Linked DNA regions of Rubinisphaera italica. The protein of the gene in region 2 interacts with the protein of the main gene of each other region in a pairwise test. Links are inferred from orthologs where the notes say so. Each region holds a gene or a part of one and is shown on either strand. Other genes may lie near its edges. The genes, in order: def and Pan54_RS05080.

Region 1 (6,643 bases), 3.9 Mb from region 2 along the record:
ATTCCGAGAATGCGACCGGATCGAGTCGTGAAAAGACTCGACTGAACGTATCATGTGAGGGAACTCCGTTTTTGAGCGAAACATATTTCTTGAGGAATTTGAGATGATTGCGTGCATAGATTTCAATCTCCGTCCAATGATCGCAATTGGCAACCGCCCCGCAGAGAGCCAGGAAAATCATATCGCTGAGCGAATGGGTAACTTTGTAGTCCTCTCGTGGATCAGCCAGGTCTTCAAAGAAAAGTAAAAATGACAACGGATTGGAAAACATTGCAAATACCTCGGTCGAAGTTGCAAAAGTCCCTGCGCATAACGAGACCCTCGTGGCCTCAAACACTGAAACTGGTAAGATGCATTTCCAGTGCCATTCTCATGCGATTGCCCTGGGTCTGCTTGGGCTCAGGATGAATATCGCGTCGGAGAATTAACTAGAGGAAATGATCTAAATGCAGAAGCGGAAAAAGTTATTCAAAATAGCAGTTTGTCATCTTACGAAAAACAATTATGGGTGGCAAAATCAAAAGTTGAATTAGGAATAGTTTTATTTGAGGAAAACAGACTCGACAAAATGAAACCCTTTAAGATTGGTAAAATGGACAACTTCAAACTTATAACAGAACAACTAAATTTTACCGAGTATACATCACCTATAGATTTTTAAACTTTTTTTATCAACCCTTCAATCGCCCCTGAATCTCTTCAGTCACCTTATTCAGAGGCACACGAACCTGTTCCAGAGAATCGCGGTCGCGGATAGTCACCGTTTGATCCTCGGCGGTCTGGCCATCGACTGTAATACAATACGGTGTGCCGATTTCATCCTGTCGTCGATAGCGGCGGCCAATGGCTCCCTGCTGGTCGAAGGTCGAATTGATGCCCGCTTCTCGCAGTTCGCGATAGATGCCCGCAGCCGCTTCCGGCATCCCTTCTTTTTTGATAAGAGGGAAGACAGCCGCTTTGATTGGGGCGAGACGCGGGTGGAACTTGAGCAGCGTTCGGCTCTGCATTTTCCCTTTATCATCGGGTGCTTCGTCGACGGTGTAGGCTTCGCACAGGAATGCGAGGGTCGCCCGGTCGGCTCCGGCTGAGGGTTCAATCACATGCGGAATGAATCGTTCGCGGGATTGATCATCGAAGTACGACAGATCTTTGCCGCTGCCCCGATACTTCGGCTGGTCATGCTCATTCAGTTGAACATTCAAATCTTTATCGAGTTTGCCTTCCATGTGCGAACGCAAATCGAAGTCGCCACGATGAGCGACCCCTTCGAGTTCGCCGTACTCTCCCTGAGGCAGGAACGGGAAGGCATATTCGATGTCGGCTGTTCCGACCGAATAGTGGGCCAGCTCTTCTTTGTGATGCTCACGCAGAATGAGATTGTCGGGACTGATGCCGAGTGAGGTGTACCAGTTGTAACGTCGGTTTCGCCAGTAGGTGTACCACTCGGACGATTCTCCCGGATAGCAGAAGAACTCGATTTCCATCTGCTCAAATTCGCGGGAACGGAACGTGAAGTTTCGCGGCGTGATTTCATTGCGGAAACTTTTGCCGATCTGGCAAATTCCGAACGGAATTTTCACCCGGCTGCTATCGACCACATTCTTGAAGTTGACGAACATCCCTTGAGCCGTCTCCGGTCGCAGAAAAGCGGCATCGTCTTCACCACCCAACGCTCCGAGCGTCGTTTTGAACATCAGATTGAACTCACGTGGCTCGGTAAATGTTCCCGCTTTAGAGGCATCGGGAGCGACGGCTTCGGAAAGCTGATCAATCTTTTCGAGGCTGAGCAACTCACTCGTCCAGTTGATCTTATCTTTGTACTTCCCTTTGAGTCCAAAGAATTTCAACGCCTGAGCGACCAACGCATCCTGAGTCTCATCCGCCTGAGCGATTGTTGTGATGAACGCCTTGACCGTCGAAGATGTTTCGGTTCCATCATCAGACTTGGTCTTCTTCTCCGCTTCAGCCCAACGACCCTGAACATGATCGAACCGATATCGCTTATTCGTTTCGGTGCAATCGACCATGTGATCGTGGAACAGATCGTAATGTCCGGAAACCTTCCAGACCTGCGGATGCATAATAATCGACGATTCCAGCCCGACCATCGAAAACGGTTTCGTTGCATTCGGCAGGGTGGAAAATTCGTCGTGAGCACCGACCATATCTTTCCACCAGGCATCGCGAACATTGCGCTTCAACTCGGTGCCGAGTGGACCATAATCCCAGAATCCGTTTACCCCTCCGTAAATCTCGGAAGACTGAAACAAAAATCCTCGTCGCTTACACAAGCCAACGATCTGGTCCATCGTGTTTTCTTCGGTCTGACTCATCGTCACTTCTTTTTTATTTTCAGGTAAGAAATCTCGGTCGTAGGTCAGGCACCGCCTGACGAAATCGACTTACTTATTTACACAGGCGAGCCGAGTGTCTGTATTTCGTAACAATAGCACAAGCAATGCGGTCGTGACTATTCAACTTGCTCCCCCGTTCGGCTCGTTTCAAATCAACTGCTCGGAAGACTATACTGACATCAAAACCGATATTTTGATGCACTGTTTTGAGTGAATTTTATGGAAATTGTTCTTTACCCCCACCCGGCTCTCCATTTCAAGTCGACTCCCGTCCGCTCAATTGATGCGAAATTGCGGAAAACCGTCGAAGAAATGTTCGAGCTGATGTACGCAGCCAACGGCATCGGCCTGGCCGCCAATCAGGTTGCATTGCCTTACCAGCTGTTCATCATCAATCTCACAGCCGATGCCGACCAGAAAGACGAAGAAATCGTCTTCATTAATCCGAACATCAAAAAACGACGTGGCCAGGTGACTGGCGAAGAAGGCTGCCTCAGTTTTCCGGAATTATATGGTCCTGTCGAGCGCTCCAAGGAAATTACGGTCGAAGCCTACAATTTAAAGGGGCAACTGCTCAGTTACGATCTCGATGACCTCGCCTCCCGAGCGGTCCAGCACGAGAATGATCATATCGATGGCGTTCTGTTTATAGACCGGATGACCAAAGATGAACGGGAAAAAGTCGCAGCAGTCGTCGACGATTTCGAAGCCCAGTTTCGAGATGCCCAGGCCCGCGAGAAAACTCCTTCTGATGCCGAACTCCTTAAGGAATTGAAGAAGTTAGCCGCGGGAACGTGATTTTGTAATCAATTAATACAAGCACGAAGCGCAAGCGAGTGTGTTTAATTACGGCTGATTTGACACACTCGCTTGCGCTTCGTGCTTGTAAATAGCCAACATTGGTACGCACAGCGTACCCTACTTAAAGGATTGAGCCGTGTCGTTGAATGTAGTCATGATGGCGACCGGAGAATTTGCTTTGCCCGGGTTTCGAGCAGTCGTCGAGTCCGAACATCGGGTCTCGGCACTGATCACACAGCCAGATCGTGTGAACCCGCGTGGAAAGCCGCATCCCCATCCTCTCAAAGAGTTTGCGCTCGAACAGAACATTCCGGTTCTGCAGCCAGATTCCATCAATACCCCCGATTCCATCCGCAAATTGCAATCCCTTCGGCCCGATGTCGTGCTCGTCGCCGCTTACGGACAGATCCTCAAAGCGGACGTCATCAATGTCCCTCGGCTCGGCATGTATAACCTGCATGCGTCGCTTCTGCCGAGACATCGCGGAGCCGCCCCGATTCAGTATGCCATCTGGAAAGGAGATGATGTCTCCGGCGTGACGGTCTTCCAGATCGTTCCCAAACTCGATGCCGGTCCCATGATTGTGAAAATTGAATCCCCCATCGGGCCCCGGGAGACCTCTGGTAAACTTCACGATCGACTGGCGATCGTTGGAGCAGACGCCTTTCTCCAAACACTCCAATTACTGGAATCTGGGACCGCTCAGCCACTTGTGCAGGATGATTCTCTGGCGACAAAATCGCCGAAAATCAGCAAAGCAGAAGGCGAAATCGACTGGTCAAAAACCAGCCGGGAAATCGATTGCCACATTCGCGCGATGCAACCCTGGCCGAATTCCTATACGTTTTTACATCGCGAAGGGAAATCCCCCGAACGTGTTGTTATCAATGAAGTTATGGCTGATCATTCGCTGAAACCAAGTTCTCCCGGGAAAATCATCATCAATTCTGACAATCGTTTTCTCGTTTCGACTGGAGATGGTGTAATTGAAGTCAAAACCATGCAGCCTGCCGGGAAAAAAATGATGTCTTCCGAAGAATTTCTGTGCGGAAGACCCCTCTCATCTGGAGACTGGTTCGGTTCCCAGAGTTGATTCGTATCGGAAATTCGATGTCGAAAACTTGTTATCCTATCGTTATTGAAATGAGCTTAACTCGACTCTTGAATTGTTGCGAAATTCCCTCTGTGGATAACTATCCGATTACTCCACGTTTCCGCTGACTCAGTCCACATTGAAATTACAGGTTTTCTACAAGGACTTTGAGCCCTTATATTTTCTTAAGTCTATTAAATTTAACAACTTACATATTTTCTTTTTCTACTTATCCACTTTTTTCACCCTCTCTTTTAATACTGTTACTGAAATTTTAATTTCTTTAAAGAGAAGAGGAATGACCCTCATGGAAAATGTGGGAAACTTGGAATTGCTCAACACTCATTTTCTTCTTTGAGAGAACCTCAGAACTTTGTTGATCGGAGCCTGTCTCAGAAGGCTTTGATGGTTCCGTTTTCGCTGAAAATTGAGTACAATGGATCATCAAATTGGATTCATTAAACGCTTGATTTTTAGCTAAGAAAACACCACACGATGCAACTGAAATTCAAACGGGATGTGCTGGCTTCAGCTTTGCAAACGGTCGCGGGAGTTGTCCCGTCTCGAACGCCGAAAGATATCCTCAAAAATACCAAACTTGTGGTGGAAACCGGTTCAGCAGTGTTGATGGGAACCGATACCGAAATCGGTATGCGATACCAAATTCCCGAAGTCGAAACAGAATCGACCGGAGAAGTTCTGCTGCCAACCGCGAGGCTCACGCAAATTCTGCGGGAAGTGATGTCCGAAGAAGTGATTCTGGACGTCTCTGAAGAGATGCTCGAAATTCACGCGGGGCAGAGTGAGTTCCGATTGCCTGTCGAAGATCCTCGCGAATTCCCCGATGTTGCTCCCTTCAATGCCGAAAACTGCTATGCGATTTCCGGCCTGGCCTTGCGACAAGCGATCAAACGGGTTGCCTTCGCGGCCGACGATGAAAGTACACGCTACGCTCTCGGTGGAATATTCATGGAGTTGTCGCCAACTCAAATCGTTCTGGCTGCGACCGATAGCCGTCGTCTGGCAGTGATGCATTCGATGAGCGGAGTTCAGGGCGATGTCTCGGAAACCAAATCGGTTGTCTTGCCACGCAAAGCAATGACCCTGCTCGAACGCAGTATCGAAGGGGATGATTCTGAAATTCTGATCGCACCCGGTGATAACGATGTCGTCATCCGTAGCGGTGGCTGCATGATTTACACCCGTCTTGTCGAAGGCCGCTTTCCGAACTTCCGCGATGTGTTACCCAGCGAAACCCCCGTCAATATCGATCTTGTGAGTGGTCCGTTTCACAACCTGGTTCGTCAGTCTCAGATTGTGACCAGCGACGAAAGCCGCGGCGTCGATTTCGTTTTCTCTTCGGGACTGGTCACCTTGAAATCCCAGGCAGCCGATATTGGACAATCCAAAGTCGAGTTACCAATCGATTACGACGGCGAAGAACTGGCTATCATGTTCGATCCCCGATTTGTCGCCGAGTTCCTTCGAGTTCTGGAACCGGAAACAACCGTCAACCTCGGCTTGATCGGCGGCGAAGACCCAGCCGTCTTCCGCTGTGGCGAAGAATACAAATACGTCATCATGCCTTTGGCAAGAGACGCGTAATCGAATTGAAAGTACAAGCACGATGCGCAAGCGAGTGAGTCCAATCGAGCCTGAATGAAACACACTCGCTTGCGCTTCGTGCTTGTAAAATGTTAATCCATCAATCAAATAATCAGGGTACGAGTTAGTGAAGGAACGCTCTCGAAAACTTGATCCCGAAGCAGCCGAGCAGATCAAAGAAGTGATGCTGCGACGTCGCCAGGAACTGCATGTTCGTGGTGGAGGTCCACGAGTTCTGGCTACCTCGATTCAGGAAGTGATCGCCAGTCGGAAAATTGGTCGGGTCCTCGAGTCACGCGAGTTGACTCAACTCTGGTTCAGTTGTGTCGAAGAAGATATCGCCCAACGAACAAAAATCATTTCCCTCAGAAACCGAATTCTGCTGGTCGAAGTAGCCGACTCGGTCCTGATGAGCGAACTGGCCAGTTTTCACAGACGAAACATTCTGAATACCATCAAAAAACAACGACCGGATATGGATGTCAAAAACGTCAAATTCCGTTTGAATGCCCGATTGGGCAGCAAGCCATGATGAAAAAGTTGCGACAATCTTAACCCGAAGCGTCAGCGAGGGGCACGCAAGCCATTCACACCTGACGTATCGGGCTATGAAATCAGAGTTTGAGTTTCAATCGAATTGAAGACACTCATGAAATACACAACCGATAATGTTCGAGTATCAGAGACAATAGAATGTATTCGAAGACGCCCAGCGATGTATGTCGGGGGGACTGATACTGTTGGTTTTCACTATCTGTTTTTCGAAGTGATAAATAACGTTCTCAATGAA
Region 2 (6,624 bases):
CAAATTGCCAGTTGCTCCCGTCTGGTTCCAGAATCGGGAAGCAGATTTTCCTGGAAGGGAACTTCCGGTTGGACTGTTCTCTCTTCCAATGTGATTCGATCCTCAACCTTGTAATCCTGATTTTTTCGATCCTCAACACCAAAGGCTGACAGACGCACCTGCCCAAAATAGGCAGCCAGTCCTTCAAAATCCTGCTGCTTCCAGTCGGCAAAAGGATGGTCGTGGCACTGAGCACAATCAATCCGCTGTCCTAAAACCGCTCGAACCGTTTTACCGGCCAGTTTGTTTTCATCAACTTTTCCATTCAGCACGGCATGGGTCATGAAATTTGTTGCTGGCTCGCCCGTCCACAGACCGGTCTGTGAAATAATCTCCTGCACGACCTGATTGTACGGGCGGTTTTGATTGAGTTGTTCGACAATCCAATTGCGAAATCGATCGCGTCGAAACACCAGAAATGGCTCGCCCTGAGTTCCCACAAATGCTCGCGTGATTCTTTCCGCAAAATAATCAGCGAATCGAGGGTCTTCGAGCATTTCCCGGCACCATTGTTGAAGTCGATCGGGGCGTTCGTCGGATTCGAAACGACGAAGTTCTTCCAGGGAGGGAATCGTGCCGTGCAGAGCCAGCGATAATCGGCGTAAGACAATCGGCTCCTCCGCTTGTGTCGCCTGCGATAAATTGGCTTCTTTCCAGTCATTCCTGAACCACTGATTCACCTGAGCAACACTCGAAGCAAGCTCCGCATTTTCTTGATGTTGTTCAGAATCATCGACGCGGGCATGAACAGGGGGAAACGCCGTTGAGAACACGATCAGCAGCAAGCCGAGCACGACTGCTGTTACAGGAAGATACACAGCTATTGATTTCCAACGCATCTGAGCAAATTCAATCGTATGGAGAATTTTAGAATTTGATAGTTAGCTACAGGAGTTACCTTGAAGAATGGCATGTCGGTTTCAGAAATCGATAAAACCATTGACAGTTTTGGCAGGTAATCATCTTGTAATCATTTGGGTACGATTGAGGTTCCTAATGATCATATTTCAAAATTGAAATCCCTGAATTTCATGGCTCAAGATGAAAATTCCAAGAATATGACTCAAAACGTTGTTTCCGATCCCATTTCGCAAGCCACTGTTATCGTGGAAGCGTCAGCTTTGACCTCGAACGAACATTCCCAGGTCGCGCAGGGATCCCAGAAAGAAAACCGATCTTGGATTAATAGGATCTGGATGGGATTATACTGGGGATTCTCGAGTCTATTTGGATTGGTAAGTCTGGTCATTGTACTGGCGATCCTGGCTGCCATTCCTGTCGTCAATCTGCTGGCACTGGGATATCTGCTGCAGGCGGAAGGAGAAGTCGCCCGCAGCGGAAAGATAACGCGGGGATTTCCGATGCTTAATCAAGCTCGCTTCATTGGAGGCTGCATAATGGGCATCTTCCTGTGCCTTATGCCGTTGAGGTATTTGGGGGACTTCACAAGTGATGCAATGTTAGTCGATCCCAATTCAGGGCTGACTCGCTTCCTGCGGATTCTCACATCTCTGGCAGCGATCGCGATCTTCCTGCATTTGCTTGGGGCGTTGGCTGCAGGGGGAAGGCTGGTACGTTTTTTCAGACCAATAAAAAATGCGCGCACTTTGCTTTCCGAACTTCGTTCGCGAACATTTTTTTCAGATCGTTCCGTGGCTGTTTCCGACTTTTTTCAAAGCTTGCAGCTCCGCAAAACTTTCTTTCTCGGCTTCTGGGGCGCAGTAGGGATTCTGATGTGGACACTCATTCCAACAGGCTTGTATGCCGTTGCTGATGCTCCCCAGGGGCCGCAAATTCTAATCACCCTGGCAGGTGGTATTTTGCTGACACTGGTTTGCAGTTGGGTCCCTGTTTTGCAGGCAGGCTATGCCTGTGAAGAACGCTTTTCGCTTTACACTCAACTGCAGCGAGGACGCCAGCTCTTTAGGAGAACTCCACTCTTGTGGACCCTGGCATTTCTATTGGGATATGCCCTGACGATTGTACTCTATCTGTTCAAAATTGTTGCTCCACCTCAGGATGCTCTATGGCTTTTGACGACAGTCTTCATTGCGATTATCTACCCGGCCCGCATCTATATCGGTTGGGTATATTCTCGGTCCTGTCGTAAAATGGATGAACCCTGGAGGGTTTGGCGCTGGTTTTGGAGTCTGGTCTCATTTGCGATTTGCGGGTTTTACGTGTTTATGCTCTTCTTTACTCGTAATATAGGCGCAAACGGAAAACTCGTTCTCTTTGAGCAACCGCTTCTATTGATCCCCTCTCCATTTTAGACCATTTCCAGGTTTTCCTTACCATTGCTTTGTATGCCCCGGCTGAACAAGTTATTCAAATTCTGATCATGCTGTTGTGAGTATAGTTTTGGAGAATATTGAATCTGATCTATGAAGCAGATACGCATGTGCATTTTTTTACTTATGTTGAATTTTTAAATTTTTGTATGAAAAGTTGATTTTGAAACGCAATAATTTGCAGACGAGCGAGTTCGGAGTGATAATGATCGAGCTTGGGGTGTGCGCTGGAATGAAGCTTTTAGCAATCGTATGGGCAAAGTGACATTGATTTTACGGAAGCCACCATTTTTTGCTTGTAGTCCATTGAACCTTTATTCGGAACTGTAAGAATAGACCTCTCCCACTTGGATTCGTGCTAGGGAGCCAATGACTGATCGATTAGATTTGCCAATGAGCGTCGGCAGATTAAACGGTCCCTCACTGAATCCCCTACCGAATAATAGTCACAAGCTGGATATTACCTGCTGGCAATATATCCATTTTGACTATGCAGTCTGCGAACGATACCGTGAACTTTCTGTCTGAAAGTGGACAGGACCTATCGGCCTCACCGCAGATATCTGACAAATCACTGAGACAATGTGATCAACGATATAATCTGCGGAAGTTCGAAATTTCCAAAAACGATGTGAGTCGCTCAATTAATGGAGAAATCTGTGTTCAAAACTGTTGCTGTCGTCGGTGCCTCCGGGGCTGTCGGTCGAATTATTCTGGAACTTCTCGAAGAAAGGGAATTTCCTGCGGAAACCTTTCGCTTTTTGTCGAGTGCCCGCTCAGCCGGAACGGACCTGGTATTCAAGAATCAGGATTATGTATTTGAAGAGTTGACGAAAGATTCTTTCAAAGGTGTCGATCTCGTCATTGCCTCGACTCCTGATGATACCGCTGCTGAATTTCTTCCCTATGCAGTTGAAGCCGGAGCGAAAGTCATTGATGAATCTGGCTACTGGCGGATGCACGAAGAAGTCGCGCTGGTCGTCCCTGAAATTAATCCGGAAGCCGCATTGAATGCCAAAGGCATAATCGCCAGTCCGAATTGCTCAACCACACAAATGGTTCTGGCGATGAAGCCGCTTTACGATATTTCTCCAATCCGTCGAGTGATTGTCAGTACTTACCAAGCCACGAGCGGAGCAGGGCTGGTAGGAACTGAAGACCTCATCCATTCTTCACAGGCACGTCTGCAAGGTGAAGAATACGACTACAAAGTCTTCAAACAGCCAATCGCTTTCAATGCGATTCCGCAAATCGGCAGCCACAAGCAGGATGGCTACACCAGCGAAGAAATGAAGATGGTCAACGAGACCCGCAAAATTCTCGGCGATCCAAATATTATGATCAACGCCACCTGTGTCCGTATTCCCGTCTGGAATTGTCACAGCGAAAGTATCACCATTGAAACGGAAACACCGATCAGCCCCGAGCAGGCCCGCGAAGCCTTCGCGGCTTTCCCGGGAATTGAAGTCATCGACGACTTGGAAACCGGTCAATACCCGATGCCTTACAACAGCGACGGCTCCGACGAAGTGTATGTCGGCCGCATCCGTAAGGATATTTCACATCCCAACGGACTCACCTTCTGGTGCGTGAGCGATAACCTCCGCAAAGGAGCCGCGACAAATGCGGTGCAGATCGCTGAGCTGCTAAATAAGCATTACAAATAAATTCGAACGATATCGTTATTAAAAGAGCCGCATTGAATTCCATTCAGTGTGGCTTTTTTCTTTGCGCTATTTCTTCTTTGATGTCAGAAGTTCAATCTCTCACAGATTAAACTGGATTTCTATTTGTGATGCATTACTTTGAAAGAATGGGATTCAACAACATTATTCGAGAATGCACAGAGGTTGATCATGAAGACGACGTCGATGTTTCAATTTAATAGTTCGAATAACAGAGTTCACTTCCCCTTATTTTTAATCTGTTTATTCACCTTTTCGACGTCCGTCACTTATGCAGATTCCTCCAGCGATAAAGCAAAAAGCCTGACTCAGGTTGTTCTCAAATTGAACGAAAAGATTGAGTCAGATTACTCCGTTCTGGAAATTCAACCGCTGACAATCACTCGGCTCCGATCAGCTTTGCAAACAGAGATCGATCAAATTGCAGAAAGCGATCTTCCAGAACGACATGAACTGGTCAAGTTGTTGCAAACCATGCTGGAAGAGGAGCAGGTGCCTGAGGATGCTTCATTCGGCGTTACGAAAATTTCAGGTTCCTATCCAAAAGATTCTCCAAAACATGGGCAAAGATGGCTCTCCATCAATTTCACACTTTCCGCACTAACCCCAAACGGAGCCAATGATTATCGATTGGTGGGACTGACCGATTTACTTCAGACTTATCGCATTATTCCTGGGGAACATGACAAAGCCAGCACGGAAAAGACAGCAGGAGAGAATTTTGGATCGGAAGATATAAAGAGCCATCGAATAGCTCAATCGAAGAAATCGACCGGATTTCTGGATGCGGGGGTCTGGTACAATTTCTATTTTGAGAAAGAGAACGATCTGCTCAAACGAGGTGGTATGACTGTCAACGCAGTCAAACTAATCTCAATTGATGAGGATCATTCGAATTGGGTGCAAATTCAATATCCTAAAGAAAGGGATGAGCATCTATCGATATTAAAGCCCGCTTCCATGGCTTTTGAAAACGAGGACCTCGAATTGAGTTTAGCATTAGAGGAGTGGGAAAAAACGATTACAGAATGGAACATTGTCTGGGTGAATCTGGATTATGTGGTCAGGATTACGAAAGTCGGTGACAAGTAAGTCTTCGACATCAAACATGATCGAGATATTGAGCTGTCAGTGATTCTGTGCAATCTCTGAACCCACTGGGTGATCCAGAATAAACGGCGGAACTCTCTCCCGTCTCCATATCAATCCCCAGATCGATCACCCAGTCAGCTGCCTGAATGATGCGAGAATCGTGTTCGATCACAATGACAGTATGTCCCTGTTCGACCAACCGCTTGAGAGATTGCAGCAGGGTTTCAATATCCCGGGGATGTAATCCGCTGGCGGGTTCATCGAACAGAAATAATTGATGCAGCCCGGATGTTGCATTGAGATACGAAGCGAGCTTGAGTCGCTGGGATTCTCCGCGAGAAAGCGTGGCGGTCGATTGTCCAAGTGTCAAATACCCGAGGCCGACATCTCGCAACAATTGCAGTTTGCGCAGAATGCTTTGATGGTTCCTGAAAAAGGCAAACGCCTCATCGGCTGTCATCGAGAGAACATCGTGGATGTTACGATTACGATAACTGACTTTCAGCGTCTCCGGCTGAAAACGGGAACCATGACATTCGGGGCAGGGAAGTGTCAGATTCGCCAGAAACTGCATGTCCATTTCAATGAAACCAAGACCTTCGCAATGTGAACAGCGCCCCCCACGGCTCGAATTGAAACTGAATCGCGAAGGGGTATAACCGCGTGCTTGTGCATCAACTGTTTCAGCAAACAGTTTGCGAATGTCATCAAAAACCTTGAGATATGTCGCTGGCGTGCTGCGTGATGATTTCGTCAACTGCGTTTCATTCATCAGCACACATTCGTCAATCGAGTCTGCTCCCGTAATACTCGCGACTTTTCCAGCAGGTCGGAAGGGATCGTTCTCGAATGTGACGGCTTCTTTCTGTTCGCCTCGATCTGCAATTTGCAGAGACAATGCAGGGTAAAGCGTTTCGCAGATCAGAGTAGATTTTCCGCTACCACAAACTCCGGTCACGGCCGTCAGTCGCTTGAGCGGAAATTGAACGTCCATTCCTTTGAGATTGTGACAATGAATATCAGTCAACTGCAGGAGATCTGGTTGATCATTGCTGAAATCGGAATTGTTCGAATCCTCTTTCTCCTGAAATTCTTTCTTGATTTGCTGCAGGTAAGGCTCGACTGTTCCCTGATAAGTTATCGTGCCCCCTTCTTTCCCAGCGGCTGGTCCCAGTTCAATCACACTATCTGCTTTGGCAAGAATATCGCTGTGATGTTCAATCGTCAGGACTGTATTGCCATGCTCAACTAACTGACGGAGAAACTTGACAACGGGAAGCCGATCAGCTGGATGCAGTCCGTTAGTTGGTTCATCAAACAGATAAAGAGTGTTCACGAAATCGTTATTCAACGCTGACATCAGCACAACCCGCTGAAATTCTCCTTGCGATAATGTGCGAATCAATCTATTGAGTTGTAGTGAGCCTAAACCGAGTTCGAGCAGGAGAGCAATCCTCTTCTGCAGAACAGTTCGCAGTGACTGAGAGATTGAAGAACTCAGGGAACCAATTCGATTT

The links.
Region 1: the proteins of Pan54_RS05080 (region 2) and def interact in binary tests that used the Escherichia coli proteins (3 or more experiments, as listed by UniProt). The link is inferred for Rubinisphaera italica from one-to-one orthologs.

Annotation. Positions count from the first base shown.
Region 1 is NZ_SJPG01000001.1:5,187,753-5,194,395, reverse strand. What follows is about bases 1,522-4,362. They hold def (peptide deformylase), read left to right. Parts: upstream 1,522-2,573; coding sequence 2,574-3,152; downstream 3,153-4,362. Other genes in these bases: fmt (methionyl-tRNA formyltransferase), read left to right, coding at 3,292-4,248; Pan54_RS19770 (glycine--tRNA ligase), read right to left, coding at 1,522-2,333. In the rest of the region: Pan54_RS19780 (ISAs1 family transposase), read right to left, coding at 1-271; Pan54_RS19775 (hypothetical protein), read left to right, coding at 362-661; more of Pan54_RS19770, read right to left, coding at 672-1,521; dnaN (DNA polymerase III subunit beta), read left to right, coding at 4,744-5,853; Pan54_RS19750 (DciA family protein), read left to right, coding at 5,981-6,385; Pan54_RS19745 (ATP-binding protein), read left to right, coding at 6,503-6,643. UniProt on the Escherichia coli protein: Removes the formyl group from the N-terminal Met of newly synthesized proteins. Requires at least a dipeptide for an efficient rate of reaction. N-terminal L-methionine is a prerequisite for activity but the enzyme has broad specificity at other positions.
Region 2 is NZ_SJPG01000001.1:1,319,481-1,326,104, forward strand. Bases 2,172-4,993 are described here. They hold Pan54_RS05080 (aspartate-semialdehyde dehydrogenase), read left to right. Parts: upstream 2,172-2,989; coding sequence 2,990-3,997; downstream 3,998-4,993. Other genes in these bases: Pan54_RS05075 (hypothetical protein), read left to right, coding at 2,172-2,312; Pan54_RS05085 (hypothetical protein), read left to right, coding at 4,202-4,993. Also shown: Pan54_RS05070 (DUF1549 domain-containing protein), read right to left, coding at 1-878; more of Pan54_RS05075, read left to right, coding at 1,071-2,171; more of Pan54_RS05085, read left to right, coding at 4,994-5,107; Pan54_RS05090 (ATP-binding cassette domain-containing protein), read right to left, coding at 5,118-6,624.